2 regions of the Rhodococcus sp. 7Tela_A2 genome follow, and region 1 is predicted to be linked to the other one. Evidence: riboswitches for the same ligand, from Rfam matches in the RefSeq annotation. Region 1 holds a riboswitch; the other holds the start of a gene.

The links. A riboswitch is a leader RNA that binds a small molecule or an ion and turns the genes downstream of it on or off. The one in region 1 is predicted to bind cyclic di-AMP.
Region 2: another riboswitch for cyclic di-AMP. It lies ahead of TVH25_RS02000 (transglycosylase family protein); the one in region 1 lies ahead of TVH25_RS06975 (C40 family peptidase).

Annotation. Positions count from the first base shown of each region.
Region 1 is NZ_JAXION010000024.1:33,975-45,165, reverse strand. Features, by position in the region: gene TVH25_RS06985 (Lrp/AsnC family transcriptional regulator) at 22-297, opposite strand; gene TVH25_RS06980 (DEDD exonuclease domain-containing protein) at 331-2,082, opposite strand; cyclic di-AMP (ydaO/yuaA leader) riboswitch at 2,587-2,749, shown strand; gene TVH25_RS06975 (C40 family peptidase) at 2,764-3,339, shown strand; gene TVH25_RS06970 (NlpC/P60 family protein) at 3,494-4,540, shown strand; gene TVH25_RS06965 (hypothetical protein) at 4,571-5,908, shown strand; gene TVH25_RS06960 (glycosyltransferase family 4 protein) at 5,957-7,153, shown strand; gene TVH25_RS06955 (polyketide cyclase / dehydrase and lipid transport) at 7,164-7,553, shown strand; gene TVH25_RS06950 (SRPBCC family protein) at 7,647-8,084, shown strand; gene TVH25_RS06945 (ArsA family ATPase) at 8,114-9,304, shown strand; gene TVH25_RS06940 (hypothetical protein) at 9,301-9,714, shown strand; gene TVH25_RS06935 (ROK family protein) at 9,732-10,712, shown strand; gene TVH25_RS06930 (lysophospholipid acyltransferase family protein) at 10,864-11,191, shown strand, end outside.
Region 2 is NZ_JAXION010000005.1:41,658-52,848, reverse strand. Features, by position in the region: gene TVH25_RS02045 (phosphatase PAP2 family protein) at 44-583, opposite strand; gene TVH25_RS02040 (sacsin N-terminal ATP-binding-like domain-containing protein) at 580-3,387, opposite strand; gene TVH25_RS02035 (DUF3027 domain-containing protein) at 3,389-4,321, opposite strand; gene TVH25_RS02030 (glutaminyl-peptide cyclotransferase) at 4,384-5,205, shown strand; gene TVH25_RS02025 (MFS transporter) at 5,303-6,982, shown strand; gene TVH25_RS02020 (DUF2771 domain-containing protein) at 6,979-7,473, shown strand; gene TVH25_RS02015 (cold-shock protein) at 7,593-8,006, opposite strand; gene TVH25_RS02010 (hypothetical protein) at 8,175-8,417, shown strand; gene TVH25_RS02005 (YccF domain-containing protein) at 8,414-8,806, shown strand; cyclic di-AMP (ydaO/yuaA leader) riboswitch at 9,054-9,286, shown strand; gene TVH25_RS02000 (transglycosylase family protein) at 9,294-9,875, shown strand; gene TVH25_RS01995 (hypothetical protein) at 9,929-10,117, opposite strand; gene TVH25_RS01990 (helicase-associated domain-containing protein) at 10,178-11,191, shown strand, end outside.

The sequences.
Region 1 (11,191 bases):
CACACTCGTCCGCCGGGCGGATCAGCTACCGATCGAGAAACCCGCGTCCACGTCCGCGCTGGAGTAGGACTGGAAAGCGATGTGCGTGACGGTCTTCGTCACGCCTTCGACCTTGTTGATGCCGCGCGTGACCACTTCGGCGATCTGCTCGTGGTCGCGGACGCGCACCAGGGCCACCAGGTCGACGTCCCCGGCGCACGAGTACACCTTGTCTACCCCGGCCAGGTCGGCCACCGCTTGCGCGGTCTCCGGAATGCGGTGCGCTTCGGCGTCGATCAGGACGATGGCGTTGATCATGAGGGCTCCTTGCCTTCCTCGGGTTCCATCAGACTAGGTGGTCGTCCGCTCGTCGGGCGCCACCGCAGATACCGCGCGGGCGTCACGTGCCTTCTCGGCCCACTCGCTCCAGCGACCGGCGCCGAGAGCCGGTTCGCACCACCCGTGGCTGGCGCGGACGATACGGACGCCCCCGGAGTCCAGCCAGCGTGCCACCAGGCCCAGTTCTTCGGGCGAGGCGCCCCGGAACGGCCCCGGAATCGGTCGCGCCGTCTCCGCAGCCGCGACGATCGCGTCCACGACGGGCATCGGCGGCACCCCCCGAGGCGCGACCCCGGCGGAGGCGAGTCTTCCCGCCCGCACGACCGCGAACTCCCACCCGCCCTCGTCGCGTGGACGCGCCGCGACGAGTTCGTCCACCGCGGCGAGCGCGGCGAGTCGCTGGGTGCGTCGCAGGGCCAGCAGCGTGCCGGCCGCACGGTCGCGCAGACGTGCCGCATTCTCGAACAGTTCGTCGAGAACGAGCCGGTCGAGCCGGCCGTGCAGGTCGCGGAGAACCTCGTCGTCGCTACCCCGGATCACGGCGCGGGCCCGTTCGACCTGCGTCGAGTAAGCGGCCGCGTCCTGAACTCCGAAGGTCGCGGCTGCACACGCACCCACGGCCTCGGGCAGGCACCGGTCCCCGTGCTTGCCGGTATGGCCGATCCGGCGTGTACAGGTGCGGATCCCGCACAGTTCGGCGAGGTGGGCCGCGACCTCGGACGCCGCTGTGCGCGCCGAGAACGGCCCGATCGCATCGGTCGCGGGGGTGCGGCTGACCGCGAAACGCGGGAACGGGTCGTCTGTGAGCACGATCCACCACCCGCGGGTGGGGTACTTCGAGCGGCGGTTGTAGGGCGGCGCATGCGCTGCGAGCAACCGGAGTTCGCGCACACCCGCTTCGAGGCCGTGGGCGCACTCGACGTGGTCGATGCGGGTGGTCACCGCGACCATTTCACGCAGCCGTGGACGCGTCTCCGACCCGGTGAAGTAGGAGCGGACCCGGCGGTGGAGATCGACGGCGGTGCCGACGTAGAGCACTTCGTCCGACGGTCCGCGGAACATGTAGACACCCGGTCGCCGGGGCAGGTGCGCGGCGAGCGTGCGCTTGGCCCGTTGTTCGCCGGTGACGGCCGGGATGTAGTCCCGGAGCTCGGTGAGACTGTGGACGCCGAGATTGCCGACGCGCTCGATGAGCGCGTGCAGGACGTCCACGGTGGCGCGGGCGTCGTCGAGCGCGCGGTGTGTCGGCTGCGTCGAGACGCGGAAGAGCTGGGCGAGTGCCGAGAGTTTCACCGAGGGTGCCTCGTCGCGGCCGAGGACGCGACGCGCCAGTTTGACTGTGCAGACCACGGGGAAACGCGGCCACGCCGCGCCGCAGTGGGCAGTCGCGGCCTTGAGGAAACCGACGTCGAATCCGGCGTTGTGGGCGACGAGTACCGAACCCGCGGCGAACTCGAGAAACGCCGGCAGCACCTCGTCGATCTTCGGTGCGGCGTACACCATCGCGGTGGTGATGCCGGTGAGCTGCACGATGTGCGGTGGGATCGCGCGCCCCGGGTCCACCAGCGTCGCGAACTCGCCGAGGACCTCTCCGCCCCGGATCTTGACCGCGCCGATCTCGGTGATCGCGTCGTCGCCTGCCCGGCCCCCGGTGGTTTCCAAGTCGACGACGACGAAGGTGGTGTCTCGGAGCGGGGTGTCCAATTCGTCGAAGCCGAGCTGGACTCCGCGCCCGGATTCGGTGAACCGTGGCGGCGACGTCATGCGGCGAGCCTAGGAATCGGCACCGACACGGCCTCCGGCCCCTCCGTCACGGCCCGTGCCCGGGCCGTGACATCACCTCGGAAAACGACGTCGGCAGGGGTGTGGACGGGCGCAAGAGACGAGCGTCACAGGGGTCTTTCGGTTTGGGACACAGGGCCGTTGGACTGCCTCGAAACATACCGATCGGCCCGCCGCGGGGGCCGCGCCGGCACGGGGCGGCCGCGGGGGCGCACCCGCCGGGAGAATGGGCCGGAGACCTGGGAAAGCGTCCGCACGGACGTCTTGGGAACCGGGGTGGACCCCGCCGCGGCGCGCGCGGCGCGCGAGGTAAAGCAGACCGGTCGTTATTGCTTCGTTACCGAAGGGGAGCGTCCGGCGTAAAAGTGACGAAAATTAAACCAAAAGGGACAATGCTCACGCGAGGCACTCGACTTCTCCGTTGCCGTTTCGTAATCTTCTCGAGACCAAGCGGAGAGTTTTCCGGCCCACTCCCGTGTCGGAGCCGCTCGGTCACCGCCTAATCGGAGGCTCCAGTCGCGGAGCATCCGAGCCGGGGACCCACTTAGTACCTGGGGTGAATCCCTTCAGCCGCTCGCCGGCGAAGGGTAGGGCTGACTTCCGGCCCGAACCCGTCAGCTAACTCGGTCGGCGGGTGAACGGAAGAAATGGAGCACCCCCCTCGTGGTTTCGCAGAACAACAAGCGCACCCTTCGGCGCGCGCTCGTCGCCGGAGCCATCGCGCTCGGCGCAGTTACCGTCTCGGCCGGCCCCGCCATGGCGGACACCGTCACCATCCCCGGTGTGGGATCCTTCGACCTCCCCGCCGGCGTCACCCTGCCGCCCGAGGTCGCCAACCTCATCCCCCAGCAGGCCGGAACCGCCCCCGCGCCTGCGGCATTCACCGCTCCGTACACCTCGGTCGGCCAGCGTGCGGCCGACGCCGCCCAGAGCAAGATCGGGTCCCCCTACGTGTACGGCGCCGCCGGCCCGAACTCGTTCGACTGCTCCGGTCTCGTGCAGTGGGCCTACCAGCAGGCCGGACTGAACGTTCCCCGCACCAGCTACGACCAGGCATCTGCCGGTCAGGCCGTGAACATCTCCGACCTGATGCCGGGCGATGTCGTGTCGTTCTACGGCGGAAGCCACACCGGGATCTACGTCGGTGGCGGCAACATCGTGCACGCGTCCACCTCGAGCCAGCCGGTGAAGATCGCGCCGCTCGACTCGATGCCGGTCGATGGAGCACGCCGCTTCTGATCCGTCGGTATGCAGCTACGTGGGGGGGGGGGGGGGGGACGGCCGGGCCCCCCCCCCCCCCCCCCCACGTCGTAGTCCGGGTTGCGCCACCGGGTAGACACAAACGTATGCCGTTCCGTAACCTCATCGAGACCTTTGGAAAGGATGCGCCTTCGTGGTTTCCGATAGGACGAAGCAGGCAATTCGTGCGTTGCTGGCGGTTGCGGTCTTGATGGCACTGGCCGTCTCCACCTCGCCCGCGGGGGCGCAGCCGGTGGACGACAGCCCCACAGCAAAGCTCGAACACCTGGCGGACCTGTCCCGTCGGTCCGAACAGACCACCGAAGCCCTTCACAACGCCGGGCTGGACCTCGAGAAGAAGATCGCCGACCAGCAGTCCACCGAGGCGGTCGCCGCCGAGGACCGCGACGCGCTGGGTCTGGCGCGCGCCGAGGTCGCCCGGTTCAAGCCCACCGTGGACAAACTCACGCAGGCGAACTACCGGGGTGCCCGCACCAACCGGCTCTTCGCCCTCATGGTCAGTGATTCCCCGCAGCAGATGCTCGACCAGATGGTGCTGCTCGACGTCCTCGGCGCCCAGACGGCCCGCGACGTCGAACGATTCAAGGTCGCCACGGCCGCGGCCGCCGAAGTGGCCGCCTCGTCACAGCGATCTGCGGAAGCCGCCGCCGTCGCCGCCGAGGAGGCACAGGTACTCCGGGACGATCTGCAACGCCGCAAGGCCGAACTCGAAGCCGATATCGCCGGCGTCCTCGACGCCTTCGACGCGCTGAGCGACCAGGAAAAGGAAGTGCTCGCGGGCACTCCCTTCCCGCCCGGTCTCGACGCCGACACGATCCTGCAGCACCTCGTCCCCGGCACCGGTGGGGGAGCGCTCCGCGCTGCCATGACCCGGATCGGCGACCCGTACGTGTGGGGCGCGACCGGACCGAACCAGTTCGACTGCTCGGGTCTCGTCGTGTGGGCGTACAACCAGGTGGGCAAGACCCTGCCGCGCTCGAGCCAGGCCCAGGCACAGGGTGGCATTCCCGTCTCGCGCGACAACCTTCAGCCCGGCGACGTGGTGATCTTCTACGACGACGCCTCCCACGTGGGCCTCTACGCGGGTGACGGCAACATCGTGCACGCGTCCACGTTCGGTGTGCCGGTGAAGGTGCAGTCGATGGCAAGCTTCCCTTTCCACAGCGCACGCCGCTACTGACCGGGCGGGCGGCCCCTTACACTGGCCGCCGTGCCTGCGCCTGCGTCGACAAACCGTCATCGGCGGTGGGAACGTCTCGGCTTGGCCGGGCTCGTCCTCGCCGTCGTCACTGCCGGTGTGCTGCTCGTCGTCGCACCCGCGGACTCGGCCGACACCGATCAGACGACCCGCACCGAACTGCAGTCGCTGGTCGATCGCTGGGCGGATGCGGTGCGCCGCGCCGACCGCGACGCGCTGGCGTCGGTGATCGACCCGGCCGCCACAGCGCTGCTCGAGTCCGAAACGCTGCGCGCGGAGTCGCTCCGGGCGGTGCCCCTCGCCGATTTCGGATACGAGATGGGACCCGAACCGGACCTCGACGTACCCACGACGCTCACCGCCGCGTTCGGCGCGGACCCGGTGCGCGCGCACATCGTCTATCTCCGCTACGCGGTCGACGGCGTAGACGAGGAACCGACCCGCCGTCCCGTCACGGCGTTGTTCGTCGAGCGGTCCGGCGGATGGCTGCTCGCAGACGATGCACCCGTGATCCCCGGCGCGGTCACGTGGCGCGGCCCCTGGGACCACGGACCCCTCCACGTCGCGGAGGTCGCGACCGCCGGAGGCCGCTCGCTGGTGATAGGACCCACCGACCGCCACGACCTCATCGAGGCGACGGCGACCGAACTCGACTCCGCCGTCGACGCCGTCTCCGAAGTATGGGGAGAGGAATGGTCACGGCGCGCCCTCGTCGTCGCGACGGGATCGCGGGAGGAATTCACACACCAGGTGGGAACCCGCCACGACGGCGAGGAAATCGCGGCCGTCGCCGTCTCGGACGCCGTCCGGCCGGGGACGGACACCGCGACCGGGCAGCGGATCGTCTTCGCTCCGGATGCTGGGGAACGCCTCACCCGTCAGGGTCTGCGCGCACTGCTGCGGCACGAGATGGTGCACATCGCCACCCGGACCGAGACGGTCGACGGCTCCCCGCTGTGGGTCCTCGAGGGATATGCCGACTACATCGGGTACCGCGGAACGGGCACGGACCCCGGGGGCGGCGTCACCGCGAACGACCTTCGCCGGATCGCACCGACCCTCGTCCAGGATTCCCTCCGCAACGGCCTGCCCCGTGCGCTACCCGACGATGCCGAGTTCACCGCCGGTCAGGGCGCACGCAGCGCCTACGAGAAGGCGTGGTCGGTCGCGGCATTCACCGCCGAGGAGTTCGGCGTCGACAGTTTGACGTCGCTGTACCGAGCGCTCTCGACGGGACCGGCCGAGCCGGACGAGGTCGACGACGCGCTCCGGGAGGTCGTGGGACTCGGGACCGGCGACTACGTCGGCCGGTGGGGCAACTGGGTCTCCGAACGACTCACCGTGGGCTGAGCCGACCCGTCCATCCGGACCCGGTCCGGACATCGCTACGGTGTAGCCATGTCGCGAACTCTGCTGGTCACGAATGACTTTCCGCCCCGACCCGGCGGTATCCAGTCGTACCTGCAGGCGTTCGCCGGCCAGTTGCGTGCCGAGGATCTCGTTGTCTATGCGCCTCGCTGGCGCGGGGACAGTCACGTGACGTTCGACGCGCAGCAGCCGTACGAGGTGGTGCGGCATCCCACGACGCTGATGCTCCCCACCCCGGACGTCGCTCGACGCGCCGCGCGCCTCGTGTCCGAGTACGGCTGCGACAGCGTGTGGTTCGGAGCATCCGCACCGCTGGCGCTGATGGCTCCCGCCATGCGACGCGCCGGGGCGCAGCGCGTGATCGCGAGTACCCACGGTCACGAGGTCGGCTGGTCGATGGTGCCGGGCGGACGTCAGGCGCTACGCCGGATCGGCGACCACACCGACACCATCACCTATGTGAGCCGCTACACGCGCAGCCGATTCGCGTCGGCGTTCGGCCCGCATGCCGCGCTCGAGCACCTCCCGTCGGGCGTGGACACCGACGTCTTCTGCCCGGACCCGGTCGCACGCGCCGAGTTGCGCGCCCGGTACCGGCTCGGCGACCGCCCGACGGTGCTGTGCCTGTCGCGGCTCGTGCCGCGCAAAGGCCAGGACATGCTGATCCGCGCGCTGCCCGAGATCCGGCGCCGGATCGACGGCGCGGTCCTCGTCATCGTCGGCGGTGGCCCCTACGAGGACCGGCTCCGCGACCTCGCGCACCGCACCGGTGTCACCGACCACGTCGTCTTCACCGGTGGCGTTCCCGCCGCCGAACTCGCGGCGCATCACACCATCGCCGACGTGTTCGCCATGCCGTGCCGGACCCGGGGTGGGGGACTCGATGTCGAAGGACTCGGCATCGTGTATCTCGAAGCGTCCGCGACGGGTGGCCCCGTGGTCGCGGGGCGGTCCGGGGGCGCGCCCGAAACCGTGCGGGACGGGGAGACCGGGTTCGTCGTCGACGGCACGTCCGTGACCGCGATCGCGACAGCCGTCAGCGGGATCCTCGCCGACCGGGACCGGGCCGCGACGATGGGTGCGGCGGGACGCGAATGGGTCTCGACAGAGTGGCAATGGGACGTACTGGGCGCAAAGCTGCGCCGGCTCCTCGAGGTGGACCCTGCGCCTTCGGCGACGGATCCCGATCGGCGGGGCGACGGACGGACACCCTCGGCGGATATGTGAAGCTGTCCCCGTGAGCAGCATTCAGGTGGCGGACCAAACCTTCATCGCCGCACCCCCGGAACGGATCGCGACCGCGCTGGCGTCGCCCGCGCGATGGCGCGAGTGGTGGCCCGAGCTCGCGCTCACGGTCCGGGAGGACCGAGCCGAGAAGGGCATCCGGTGGGCCGTCGCAGGCCCGCTGAACGGAACGATGGAAGTGTGGATCGAACCGGTTCTCGACGGAGCCGTCGTCCACTACTTCCTGCACTGTGAACCGACGGGTGTCGCACCGTCGCGCATCGCATCGCTGAACATCGCCGGCATCACCCGCGAGCGGCGCGTCGCGGGAAAGAAGATGGCGTTCGAGGTGAAGGCACGCCTCGAGGCGGGTCGTCCGGCGGGCGAATCCCCGCGCCTGTGAGGTCGTAGCCGCCGGATACGGTGTGTGGTAGACAACGGCGACGGCGCCGAGCGCGCCGTGTCGGGTGGACGGACGAAAGGGAGCATTCATCGCATGGCCGATAAGACCAAGAGGTCGATCACCATCGATGCGCCGGCCGATCGGGTCATGGCTGTCATCGCCGACTTCGCCGCCTACCCGACATGGGTCGAAGCCGCCAAAACCGTCGAGGTACTGAGCACCGGGCCGGACGGTCTCGCCGACCGGGTCCGCTTCGTGCTCGACGCCGGAATCGTGAAGGACACGTACGTCCTGCGATACCAGTGGGCCGAAGACGGCCGCGCCGTGAGCTGGGAACTCGAATCCGGAGAGATCCAGAAGGCGCAGTCCGGCTCGTACGTTCTCAACGACACCCCGGACGGCGGAACGGTCGTCGACTACCAGCTCACCGTGGACGTCAACATCCCGATGATCGGACTGTTCAAGCGCAAGGCGGAGAAGGTCATCACCGACACCGCGCTCAAGGAACTGAAGAAGCAGGTGGAGGGCTGAGCACCTCGAGCGAGGCCACCCCCGCGCGCGTGCGTGTGTTCTTCGGCAAGGGCGGAGCAGGCAAGACCACGCTGGCCGCGGCGACGGCGCTCGGCATCGCCCGCACCGGCGCACCGGTGCTCATCGCCTCGATCGACCAGGCGCATTCGCTGTCCGGCGTCCTCGACGTCGCCCCCGGTGAAGGTGTGCGCTCGGCAGGCGACGGAGTCGACCTGATCGAGGTCGATTCGCTCGCGTTGCTCGAGCAACGCTTCGCGAGCCTGGCGTCGCTGGCGTCCATCGCCGCGGGCCACGAGCACGGCGACCGCTTCGCTCTGCCCGCGCCCGAAGAACTCACCGGCCTTCCCGGGGTGGAGGAACTGCTCGCCCTCTCGGAAGTGGCGCGCTTGGCCGACAGCGGACGCTGGCACACCGTGATCGTCGACGCCCCCGCATCGGCCGACGCGGTGCGCATGCTCGCGGCGCCGCGCACGATCTCGGATTACATGGACCGCATCTGGCCGCAGCACAGCCGCGTCGAGGCGGCGATCGGACCGGACCCGCGCCTGACGGTCGTCGTGGCGTTGTTCGACCGGATTCTCTCCGGGATCGCGGCCACCCGCGACCTGTTCGAGAACCCGGACAGGACCACCGCCGTGCTCGTCTCCACTCCCGACCGTGCGGGTCGTGCGGAGATGGTCCGGCTCCGCTCGTGGGCCGCTCTGATCGGCCTGACACTCGAGGCCGTCGTCGCCAACGGGATCGTGCCGGCATTCGACGGCGACGGTCCGGCAGCCGGGTGGCTCGCGCGCCGGCGTGCCGACCAACTGGCGGTGCTCGACGAGATGACCTCGATCGTCACCGAGGTGCCGGTGGTCGGGTGTGAGCAACGCGACGAAGAACCGGTAGGGTGGGCGTCTCTCGGAGACCTGGCGACCGATATCCGGGATCTCTGCGATCCGGCCACCCTTCGCGACGGCGTGGAACGGGTTCGCGTACAGCACGAATCGGGGACGGGGGTGGACGCGGTGTATGCGATGCGGATGTATCTGCCGCTGGCGGACCCGGCGTCGCTGACATTGGGACGAGTCGACGACCACCTGGTGGTCGGTGCCGACGGCATCCGCCGCCGGGTGCACCTCGCCTCGGTGCTGCGCAGATGCACGGTGTCCGACGCGGAGTTCGACGGCACCGATCTGCTCGTGCGCTTCGTGCCCGACCCGGCGGTGTGGCCGCAGTGAGCAAGAACGACCACGACGCCCTCCTCGCCGACTTGCGGGTCCTGGCCGACACGGTTCTCGACTACATGGACGGCGTGGCCGAACAACTTGCCGGTCGCGGCGACGTCCCGGACCCGGTTCCGGAGAAGGCGGCAGCGCACGCCGACGCAGGCGAATCCGGGCGGCCGGCGACCACCGGATGCTCCTGGTGCCCGGTGTGTGCGGTGGCGGCGCTGGTCAACGGCGAGAACCACGAGTTGCTCACACGCCTCGCGTCCCAGCTCGCGGCGTTCATCGCGCTGGTACGCGAACTGCTCGCGCGGTATCTCCCACCGCGGCCCGACCCGTCGGCGCCCACGGATCCGACGCCCCCGGAGCCTCGCGACAACGGCGGGGGATTCGTGCCGATTTCCGTCACCATCCGCCCCTGACCCCGCAGGCTGTAGGTATGAACCCGGACCCGCGGCAGCGCGATTCATCCGACCGCCACACGATCGGAATCGATGTGGGCGGCACCAGCATCCGCGCTGCGGTGGTGAACCGTGGCGGCGAAGTGGTCGATTCGGTGCGAGCGCAGACTCCCGGGTCGGCCCCCGTACTCGAGGACGCCCTGCACCGCGTCGTACGGCAGCTCGCCGAACGTAACGATGTCGCTGCGGTCGGTCTTGCGGTCGCGGGATTCCTCACGGCCGACTGCACCACCGTGCGGTTCGCGCCGCATCTCCCGTGGGTCGGTGCCCCGGTCGGGGCGACGCTCACCGAGAGATTCGGGTTGCCCGTAGTGCTCGAGCACGACGCCAACGCCGCGGCGTGGGCCGAGTACCGGTTCGGGGCGGCGGCCGGGAGCAGAGTCGCGGTGGTCGTCGCACTCGGAACCGGAATCGGTGCCGCCCTGCTCATCGACGGCCGGCTGTACCGCGGGGCCTACGGCGTCGCGCCGGAACTCGGCCATCTCCAGGTGGTGCCGGACGGGCGGCCGTGCCCGTGCGGCAAGCGCGGGTGCTGGGAAAGATACTGCAGCGGAACAGCACTCGTCGATACCGCGGTCGAGATGCTTGCCGCGGACCCCGGCAGGTCTCAGCTCGCGGCACACGTCGCCGCCGATCCCGGTTCGCTCACCGGGCGCCGGATCGCCGGCGCCGCGCAGGACGGCGACCCACTCGCGGTGGCCGCGATCGCGGAGTTCGCCCGGTGGCTCGGGCTGGGACTGGCGATGGTGGCCGACATCTACGACCCCGAAATCATCGTGGTGGGAGGCGGGGTGTCCGGCTCGGCGTCGTTGTTCCTCGACGACGCCCGAGAGCACTACGCCGCCGCGACCACCGGTGCCGGGCATCGGCCTCTCGCGCGGGTCCGCGTGACCCAACTCGGCGACGCGGCTGGGCTCGTCGGGGCGGCGGACCTCGCCCGCGCGGCGATCGAGGGGTGAGATCCTCGTCACCTCGGCGGCGTATGCGTGGGGCCGGGCACGTTGCCGATGTGCGTGTGGTGGGCGCATCGTCGTAGAGTCGACCGACGGGCCGGTTGTGCTGCCCGCACCGATCTATGTCGGGGACCGATCTATGTCGGGGAAGGATGCCATGTGGTACTGGCTGTTGAAGTACGTTCTGCTGGGCCCGCTGCTCTTGCTGATGGGACGCCCGAAATTCGAAGGCGGCGAGCATATTCCCGTCAACGGTCCGGCCATCCTGGCGAGTAATCACCGCGCGGTCCTCGACTCGTTCTACCTTCCCCTCCTGGTGCGGCGGCGGATCACCTTCCTCGCCAAGAGCGAGTACTTCACCGGCACGGGCCTCAAGGGTCGCTTCCAGCGCTGGTTCTTCTCCGCGGCCGGCCAGGTGCCCATCGACCGCACCAGCGCCGATGCCGCGCAGGACGCTCTCGCGGCCGGCATCCGCGTCCTCGGTC
Region 2 (11,191 bases), on a different contig from region 1:
CTCGTCGCGAGCCGCCGGTACGCCGGAACGGACCCGGCGGCGCTCATCGGGCCGGGCGCACCCGAGTGAGAAACCACACCCAGAGCAATGCCCACGCGACCCCGCAGATCCAGCCCGCGACCACGTCGGTCGTCCAGTGCGCGGCGAGGTAGATCCGGGACAACCCCACGACCAGGGAGTAGGTGGCCAGGACGGTGAACGCGGCGATCCGCCGCCGGTCCCCGCGCGGCCAGGTCCGCACCACGACGACGGCGAGCACCGTCGCGAGGATGGCGGTCATCATCGCGTGACCCGACGGGAACGATTCGGTCTGGATCACGATCAACCGCTCCGGTTCGGGTGGGCGGGTCCGCCCGAACAGGTTTTTCAGCAGGGACATCACCGGCCACCCGGTCAGCACGGCTCCGCCGACCAGAGTTGCGTCGCCCGTCCTGCCGGCCCGCATGAGCAGCACCGCAGCGATCAGGGCGAGCACGATGGTGGCGCCGACACCGCCGGTGTGCGTGATGCCGGTCATCAGCGACGTCAGCCACGGCTCGCGGACGGTGACCGCCCACTCGAGCACATCGGCGTCGGGGCTCACGATCCTGTGCCGTCCGGTCCCGCGACAGCGTGCGCGTTGCTTACCGCCGCGACAGCGGGCACCAACCCCTCGACGGTGCTGTGGGTCGTTCCCGAGGCGTCGACCCACCACGACACGTCGTGGTCGCCGGTCAAGGCACCGGAGCAGCGAACGGTGAGCCGGTCGTGCAGGACGAGCCGGCCCTTCGGGAGGGGTGCGCCCGTCATCACCGTGGCGGCGACCGCAGCGGGTTCGCGGTCCCACGTCGTGGTTCGGCCCTGCCGGGTGGGCTCGGCCGTGACCACAGCCGAGGCGACCGGCAGGTCGAGAAGATCGGCGAGTGCCGACGCGGTTCCCGCCGCACCCGTGACGAGCCGATCGGGCGGAATCACCCCGGCCCACCACGGCCGGTCCGGGATCAGCGCGTCGGCGGCGTCGACCACCGCCCCGGATACGGCCCGAACACCGTCGGGCAGTGTCACGGCGTCGGCCTCGACGGTGCCGGACGCGAACGCGCGGGCGAGAGTCGTGTGGGCGGCGACGATCACCGCAGGTGTGGGGTGACGTGCCGCGTCGGCCAGCCGGTCAAGGAGAGTCTGAGCGAGATCGAGGTCGTCGAGTCCGTCACCGGCGAGACAGCTGCGGAACGCGTCCGCATCGGGATGTGTGCACGGGTCGAGCAGGCCTTCGAAGGTGGTGTCGTCGGCCCATCGGTACCGGCCCAGCCGTTGCCCGTCGAGGATCGCTTCGTTGCGCAGCCACCACGCCGTGTACCCGGTGCGGTCGGCGAGTGCCGCGGCGGTCGCCGGGTCGGACGCCAGCAGGGCGAGTGCCTGCGCCCAGCGGTCCTCGTCGACCAGGTCGAGGTCACGCACCGCCACAAGCGTGTCCGGATCGGTGTCGACCGTCTCCCACCACAGGTCCTCGTCGGGCAGGTTGTGGTCCGGTCCGGTGGGCAACTCGGCTCGCAGGACGGTGAATCCCCACCCGACCCCGACTGCGCGGAGTGCATCGGCACCGTACTTCTCGACGACGTCCGACGCGACGGTGCCGAACGGGGCGTCGTCGACGAGGACCTCCGCGAGCGGTGCGCCGGGCAGGAGCAACTCGTCCGCCGGGGTGAGTTCGCCCTGCGCGTCGGGCAGTGGCAGGGCGCCCAGCTCGCGGGGAACGGCACTCGCAGGCACATGCGTGACCAGTCGCAGGACGACATCGGCGAGCGTCGCGGGAGTGTCGTCCGTGGGATCGTCGAGGTCGGCGTCCTCGACCGCCGCGACGAGCGCCGGGTCGGACAGGAGATCGGCGGCGCTCACGGTGCCCGCGCCCAACCGCACGAGCAGCGGATGGGCCGCGTCGGGATGCACGAGCCGCACCCACGGCAACGCCAGGTCCCGGACCTCGGGCAGGTCGGAGGCCAGCACCGTGGTGCGGGGACCGGTCACCGTGCGCCCGTCCGACAACGGGACCGGCAGGGAGGCGAGTTCCTCCGCGACCACCCCGTCGACGACGAGCGGCATCAGCGCCTCGTACAGCGAGTTCCACCAGTGCGGTTCTCGGTGGTGGCCGGAGAGCAGTTCGGCGAGTCGCGCGGGGCCGATGAGCTGGACGTCCACCGCGGCAAGGGCCGGAGCGCAGCGCGGCGTACACAGCGCGGGCGAGATCAGCCCGGGAACGATGTCGGCGAGCACCTCTGCCAGCTCGTCGGTGAGACCCGGAAATGCGACCGCGCGCGACGGCAACAGGTCTGCACTGCCGTCGGCGGCGGGCAACCACGGCCGGCTTCGAAGATCGTCGAGCACCGCTTCACGCAGTCGGTGGTCGGCGTCGCTGCGCGCGAAGCCCGGCGTGGGCACGAGGTCGAGTCGCTGGTCGGCCGGCAGTGCCGCGACGAAGGACGCATAACCCTCGCCCGCCGTCTCGAGGTGTCCGCCCGGCAGCATCCGGCGACGGTCCGGCTGCATCGCCACATCGGCGACGACCAGCGCCGGCAGGGACAGTTCCTCGTCGGAGCGAGTGGGTGCTCGAAGCACGTCGGCGGTGACGGGCCGAACCCGGCCGCGCACGACCGGCACGAGCCACCGCGCAGACGAGCCGCGGTACTCCCACCAGCGCAGTTCCCCGATCCGCACGTCGTGCAGCCCGGACGGGAGCGGTGCCTCCGTGCGTGTCAGTTCGTGCCCGTCGACGACCACGGTGCGTAGGGCCGGCAGTTCGAGCAGTACGTCGGCCGCCTCGTCGCGGAAGCGGTCGAGCAGACCTTGCGCGTCGATGTCCGGCCTGAGATGCAGCACGACCTCCGTGTCGGTGCCGTCAGTGGGTGCGGTGTCGGTGGGCCACGCCAGTCGCAGGGCCGGGATCCCCGATGTGGGCACCGGAAGATCGTGTTCGGCGAGGACGTCGCGTGTGCGGGATTCCGAGAAGCGAACGGACCCGGTGCGGGAGCGCACCTCGATCTCGCCGGCGACCGAGAGGACGGCTGTGAAACCCACGCCGAACTGCCCGACGCCCTGCTTCTTGCTGGACGCGCGCAGCGCCGTCAGTGCCTGCAATCCGGCTTCGTCGAGTGGTTCTCCGACGTTCGCGACGTGGAGCGCGTCGCCGTCGCACCAGACCCGCATCTCACCGGCGATGCCGGCGCGAGTGGCGGCGTCGGCAGCGTTCTGGGCGAGTTCGGTGAGAACCCGGTCGCGGTAACCCGCGCGAACATAGTCGGCTTCGGTGGCGGCGTCCTCACGCAACCGAGTGGGCGACGACCGCCACGCCGCGACGATGCCGTCCCGGAGCGCCGCGGTACCGAACGGATCCGCGGAGTCTGGGGCCGGCACGTCAGTCGGTCTGCCCGGTCGCGTCGTTCTTCTCGGTCGCGTCGTTCACCTCGGTGGAGACGTCTTTCCCGTCCGAGGCGTCTTCCTCATCCGAGGTGGCCTTCTCGGCCGGGTCGCTCGTCTCGGTCGAGTCGCTCTCGGTGCGGGCGCGCGGAATCTCGACGATCTCCACGGCCGCATCGTCGTACGCGGAGTACTGCGGCGAGCCTGCGCCCGTGGGAAGGGTCGTGTCCGAGTGCGCACCACATCCGTACTCGGCGTGCACGACGTGCCCGTCGGCAGCGAACTCGTTTCCGCACACGCCGAACGCGGCGCGCAGCGATCCGGCGAGCGGGAGGTAGAAGCCGCACAGCCCGCACGTGGAAGGAGCCGCCTTGGCCATTTCCGAGTTCGGGCCGTAGTCGCCCTCGTACCAGCGCTGAGCATCCTCGAGACGTCCTTCGAGGCTCATCACCTGCTTGCGGCCCAGCCCGATCTCGAGGGCGGTCTCGTCGACCTCCGGATCGCCGGACTGCACATAGCCGGGCACGAGACGGGGATCATCGGGAACCGGCGCGAGCAGATCACCCGGTCCGAGGTCACCGGGCCGGATCCGCTCGTTCCACGGAACCCACGCGGGGGCGATCAGCGAATCAGGCCCGGGCAGCAACGCGAGTTCACTCAGCGTCACATGGTCCGAACCCGGAACCGCCGCGACCACGACGGCCCATTGCCACCCGCGGTACCCGGGAAGTTCCGCCGCGAAGCGGTGCGTGGCCGCGTACTCGTTCTCGAAGGTCACGCCCAGATATGCACCGATTCCGCCCTCTCCGAGTTCGACGAGCGCGGTTCGGGCGACGTCGACGGCCCCGGCGAGCAGAGATCGCACCGCGGGGTCGACCGCAGGATCCGTACCGGGGGCAGTGGCAGAAGGCACAACACTCACGAAGCCCATTCTGCCGCACCACCCCGGCGGCGCGCCCCCGGGTAGCGGGAACCTGATGCCATGATGAGCGCGTGCGCCGCCTTTTCCTCTCCGCCACGCTCGTCCTGACGGCATGGGCGGCCGTCGCGGGATGTGCGGACAGACAGGTCGCGGAGCCGGGTGAACCGCCCGAGCAACTCCGGGTGGAAGTCCTCGCGACCCATCCGCACGACCCGGGCGCGTTCACCCAGGGACTCGAGGTGGACGGCGGCGAACTCCTGGAGGGAACCGGACTCGAGGGGCGGTCGTGGCTCTCGGCGCGTCCGCTCGACACCTCGACGGTGCCCGCCGTGATCGCACCGGACGACCGGACCCGCGTAGAGCTCGACGACGACCTCTTCGGCGAGGGCATCACGGTGGCGGGCGACACGGTCTGGCAACTGACATGGAAGGACGGCGTGGCACTGGCCCGCGACCGGGACACCCTCGGCGAGCGTCGCCGTGTCGACATCGACGGAGAGGGCTGGGGGCTGTGCGCCCGATCCGACGACCTGGTCATGAGCGACGGATCGTCGGAACTGACCTTCCGCGATCCGGTCACCTTCGCCGAACGAGGGCAGGTCACCGTGCACCGTGACGGTCGCGCGGTCTCGCAACTGAACGAACTCGAGTGCGCCGAGGACGGCACGGTCTACGCGAACGTGTGGAAGACCGACGAGATCCTGCGCATCGACCCGGCCACCGGGCGGGTGGAGGCACAGATCGACGCTTCTGCACTGCGCGACGAGTTGCCTGCCGAGGACGCGGGTGCTGTCGACGTACTGAACGGAATCGCGCAGATACCCGGCACGGATCGCTTTCTGGTGACCGGCAAGTACTGGCCCGCCCTGTTCGAAGTGCGTTTCGTGCCGTGATCGCCTTCGCAGCGCGCGGGCGGTGCTCGCCCGTGGTGGGCGACTCCACGGCATGCCCGCCTGCACGCAGGGCGCGTCGTGGGGAAGAATCGATCACGTGACCGAGCCGCACGAGCAAGCTAGCCCCGACAGGGCGGACGGCCGTGCCCCGGGCTCGCGGCATCCGGGCTACAGCAACTACCCGCCGCCTCGACGCGTGTCGGGACGCCGCACGCCCCTGCCTCCGCTCCATCCCCTCGACGAGACCGCGCGACCGCCAGGAACGAAAGCCGCGGGCGGCCGCGACGGCGATCGCTCGTCGTCCGAGGCGCCGCCGCGGGCTCCACGGATACCTCGCAAGCTGACGGTGACCCGGGTTGCCGCGCTGCGCAGCCGCGAACTCACCCACAAAGGCATCGCGACCTTCCGGAGAGCAGCGACGGCGGACGGCGCCGACAAGTCGGGACTCACAGCGCTGACCTACGCGACGATGGCGAATTTCGCCTCCGACGCGGCCATCGCGGTGGCACTGGCGAACACCCTGTTCTTCTCCGCCGCGACCGGGGAGGACAAGACCAAGGTCGCGCTGTATCTCCTCATCACCATCGCGCCGTTCGCGGTCATCGCTCCCCTGATCGGGCCGCTGCTCGACCGCCTCCAGCACGGGCGGCGTCTGGCGCTCGCGACGTCGTTCGCACTGCGGACGGTGCTGGCGGTGGTCCTGGTGTTCAACTTCGACAGTTGGGCGCTGTATCCCGCGGCGCTGGCGATGATGGTGCTCAGCAAATCGTTCGCCGTGCTCAAATCCGCGGTGACGCCCCGAGTGCTGCCACCCGAGATAGACCTGGTGCGCGTCAACTCGCGACTGACCGTGTTCGGTCTGGTCGGCGGCACGATCGGCGCCGGTGCCGTCGCCGCGGCCGCCGCCTGGGCGTTCGGCTCGTCGGGTGCGCTGTGGCTGTGCGCCGCCATCGCGGCGTTCGGCGCCTACCTCAGCATGCGGATCCCCGCGTGGGTGGAGGTCACCGAAGGTGAAGTTCCCGCGACGCTGTCGTACCGCGGGTCCGAGGCACCGACCGAAGTGCTCGACACGAAAACCGAAGTCATCCACACGGGCAACGGCAAACGGAAACAACCACTCGGCAGGACGGTTGTCACCGGTCTCTGGGGCAACGGCACGATCCGCGTTCTCACCGGGTTTCTGACGTTGTTCATCGCGTTCGTCGCGAAGGCCACGACGGACCACGATCCGATCATGCAGGCCGCGACCCTCGGCCTGGTCGGCGCCGCTGCCGCGATCGGCAACTTCGCCGGCAACGCGACGGGTGCGCGGCTGACGCTGGGACGCCCCGCGGTGATCGTGGTGCGCTGCGCCGCCGCGGTGGTGATCGTCGCCGCGATCGTCGCCGCGACCGATCATGTGCTCGCCGCCGCGCTCGCCGCGCTCGTCGCCGCATGCGCGAGCGCGCTGGCGAAGGTGTCTCTCGACGCGTCGCTCCAGCAGGACCTTCCCGAAGAGTCGATCGCGTCCGGTTTCGGCCGGTCCGAGACCGTACTCCAGCTGAGCTGGGTCTTCGGCGGCGCGATGGGCGTACTGCTCCCCACCGAGTTGTGGCTCGGCTTTTCCGTGGTGACGGTCATCCTGATCCTCGGTTTCGCACAGACTCTGCTCACCTACCGTGGGAGCACACTCCTGCCGGGACTCGGCGGGCGCAGGCCAGAACACGTCTCCACAGAGACAGGCACCGGGCGGACCGTTCGCCCCGGTGGACACGCAACCGGAAATGGGAATCGATGAACCTGCAAGCTCGGACGAAGAAGACGATCGGAGTGATCGTGGTGGCCCTCGTGGTCGTCGCGGCGGCTTTCACCGTGGTGGTGTGGAAGCTCGTCGACTCCGCCGAGCCCACGCCGCCCCAGATCACCGCCTACGCCGCCGGTACCGCGGTGACCGCGGACCCCACCCAGTACTGCAACCTCTATCTGGAGGACTGCACCGAGAACGCGATCACGACGCTGTCCGTGCCGGCGGGCTACCCGCTCCAGCTGTCGCTTCCCGCGGAGATCTCCGACGCTCCGTGGCGCCTCATCGCGGTGTACGGCGACGTCGAGACCGGCGAGACGTTCCTGGACGGCGTCATGTTCGAGTCCGGCGCGCAGCGGGCCGTGACCGTGCCCAGCGACCCGTCGATGCAGTTGCTGGGCGTGGAAGTCCAGCTCCCGTCGGCCGTCGTCGACGAGGCGGGCGAACCGATCGCGCACGCTGTCTGGGCTATTCAGACGTTCTGACCCCAGACCGTCGGATCGGCGCCGGCGCGCAGTAGTCCGAAAAAGCGAATGGCGCATCGGGTCCGTTTCCGGATCCGATGCGCCACAGGCGTAAGGCCGACGAACAGCCGCGTCGGAAATCAGTGATCGAGTTCCCGGGCAATCGCGCGCATGACCTCGGAGATCGTCTGCCCCGCCTTGCGGTCCGGGTAGCGTCCCCGCTGCAGGTTGGGTTGAACCGTCGCCTCGAGCAGCTTGATCATGTCCTCGACCATGCCGTGCAATTCGTCGGGCGAACGCCGCTTCTGCTGGGGTGCTGCCTCGCGCCGGCCGGCGGTCTGGCGGAGCGTCGGCTGCTCGAGCAACTCGACCTTGAGCGCCTGCGGACCCCGTCGGCCCACTGCCATGCCGAACTCGACACGCTGCCCGGGCTTGAGGGCCTCGACGCCGTCCGGCAGCGCGGAGGCGCGGACGTAGACGTCCTCACCGTCGTCCTGGGACAGGAACCCGAATCCCTTTTCGACGTCGTACCACTTCACCTTGCCGGTTGGCACCGCGCTCACCCGCTCCTCGACAGCCGCGCCCCGTGGGCACGCGTGGATTGCACAACAACTGGACATGCACAACGCGCCCCGACTCGGTTGGAGCGGGACGCGTAGACGATTCCCAGTGTACCCCGAGCCATTTGCCCGGTTCCGTCCGCAGAGGACTACCGTGGACGCGTGGGCACTTCTTCCTCCGCTTCCCCCAAACCTCCCCGCAACGGCCTCCTGAAGGCCGCGGTGGCGTGCTTCGCCGTCGGCATCGTCGCGGTCGTCGCCATCTTCTTGATCCCCGCGCTCACCGATGGGACACCGGGTCTGGTGCTCTATCTCCTCACCCTGGCGTGGCCGCTCGGTTTCGCTCTCGCTATCGGGTTCGCCCTGCAGTCGGGCCGTCGCGCCCGGAACGGACGGAATACATGAGGGTCCTGCTGAACATCATCTGGTTGATCTTCGGCGGCCTGTGGCTCGCCCTCGGCTATTTCCTCGCCGGTGTGATCTGCTGCATCCTCATCATCACGATCCCGTTCGGCATCGCGTCGTTCCGGATCGGCGTCTACGCGCTGTGGCCGTTCGGCAAGACGACCGTGGACAGGCCGGGCGCGGGCGCGGCGTCGCTCATCGGAAATGTCATCTGGATCCTGGTCGCGGGCATCTGGCTGGCCCTCGCCCACATCACCACCGCGATCGCCATGGCGATCACGATCATCGGCATCCCCCTGGCCATCGCCAATCTCAAGATGGTCCCGATCTCTCTGATGCCGCTCGGCAAGGAAATCGTTTCGGTGGATTCACGCCCGCAATACCTGTGACCTTAGTCACATCACGGTGCAGTAACAAACGAGACTCGAAACAGGTTTGAGTCGCAACGCCCGCGGCTACCTGCGCCTTCTCCGACGCGTGCGCCCATCTACCCCAGGCCCGGCCGGACTAGTCGTGCGTTATCAAATGGTGACACTCCCCCGCCCAACCGTTACGGTCATGACCGGTCGAACCGCCTGGCTCGGCCGGTCCGAATCCGCCGCGCCAAATTCCTGTCCCGCGGACTCGGAGGTCCCGACGAAAGATCCACGGGGACAGGAAACGGGGGACCCAACCGGTCTCCCAGGAAATCGCCCGGTTCGCCGGACAGTTTCCAGGAGGCCCGGGCCGATGCGCGAGCAACGACCCTAGGGGTGAAGCCGTACCGCTCCACGGAGCGTGCGAACCGTCACAGACGGGACGCGACGGCCGGGCTACCTCTTCAGCCCGAACCCGACAGCTGACCTCGTAGGTGCGTACGGAGAGGAAATTCGGAACATGAGCGGACGCCATCGCAAGCCCTCCAACACCGGTCGTACCGTCGCGAAGTTCGCGCTGACCGGCGCCGTTCTCGGCGTCACCGGCGTCGCCTTCGGCGGCACGGCTGCGGCAGCCCCCGACTCCGACTGGGATCGCCTCGCACAGTGCGAGTCCGGCGGCAACTGGGCTATCAACACCGGTAACGGCTACCACGGTGGCCTGCAGTTCTCCCCCAGCACCTGGAACGCCTACGGCGGTGGCGACTACGCCCCGACCGCAGCAGAGGCCAGCCGCGAGCAGCAGATCGCTGTCGCCGAGCGCGTGCTCGCCGGCCAGGGATGGGGCGCATGGCCGTCGTGCTCCTCGAGCCTGGGCCTGTCCAGCGCTCCGACGGAACGCGCCGTCGACGCCACTCCGAGCGCACCGTCGGCACCGAGTGTCAGCAACCCCGTGCCGCAGCTGCCCGAGGCTCCCGCACTGCCGCCCGAGGCTCAGAACATCATCGCCGGCTTCGAGCAGGGCGTCGAGGCTCTCCAGGACGCCGGCATCCAGCTCGATCCGAGCGTCCTCGACGCCGTTCGCGCCGTTCTCCCCCAGTAAGTCCCCACAGACACGAAAGAGCCCCCCCCCCCGCGCGGGGGCGGGACGAAGAATCAGCGGTTGATGACCGTGCGGGGATGCGTGTAGGGCAGGTCCTCGACCGGCAGCGGAAAGACCATGTCCTCGCCGTACGGCGAAAGCGGGCCGGAACGCGTGGAGGACAACTCGGTGACCGCATGGTCTCCGTCGGCCAGCTCCGGCCATCCGTGGTCGACATACTGTTTCTTCGAAGAGGTAGCCATGCCGCTCATTTTGGCAGGTGAGTTCGTGGTGGGCCACCTCAGGTCTCTAATCTGAAACGGATGACCTCGACCACGCCTGCACCCGACACCGCACCGGACTCCCTCGCCCGGTGGCTGTCCGGTCGGCGAGACACCGAACTGGCTGCTGCACTGCACGCGCGGCCCGACTTGGTCGTGCCCCCACCTGCGACGATGACTGTTCTGGCGAGTCGCGCGCAGCAGCGGGCTTCGGTCTTTCGCGCCGCCGACGAACTGACCACCGCCGACTTCGGGATCATTGCCACTCTGGCGGGCCTCGGTGCCGTGGACGCCGCCGTGCCCCGAAGCACGCTCCTCGACGCGCTCGGCGGTCGTCTCGGCGCCAAGGCGACCGACCGCATACTCGACAAGCTCCGAGGGTTGCTGCTCGTGTGGGGTCCCGCCGACGCGCTGCGGCTCGTCGCCGCATCCGTGGACGCCGTTCCGTGGCGGATCGGCCGGGCCGGCGACGCCGACCTGCCGTCCCGGGAGGAAGTCGAGGAGATGCTCGCCGAGCTCGAACCCTCGCAGCGCAGCATTCTCGACACCCTCGCCCGGACCTCGCCGGTGGGACGCACCCGTGACGCCGCACCGGGCACTCCCGAGGACCGGCCCGTCCAGAGACTTCTCGCCGCCGGATTGCTCGTCCGAATCGACGACGAGACCGTGGAACTGCCGCATCGGGTGGGCCAGGCGATCCGCGGCGATGCGCCGTTCGATCCCGGCTCGCTGACCGCACCCCGCGCCTCCAAAGCCGTCCGCACACTCGCCGATGTCAATGCGACCGCTGCCGGCGCCGCGCTCGAACTCCTCCGGCACTGCGAGAATCTTCTGTCGACGCTCGGCGAGCAACCCGCCCCCGTTCTGAAGGCCGGAGGGCTGGGAGTACGCGAACTCCACCGTCTTGCGAAGGCCGTGGGTATCGAGGACCAGCACGCGGCGCTGCTCGTCGAGGTGCTCGCTGCTGCCGGTCTCCTCGCCCGCGGTATTCCCGACCCTCCTCCGCCGGGAGATATCGACGACTACTGGGCCCCCACCACGTCGGCCGACGGCTGG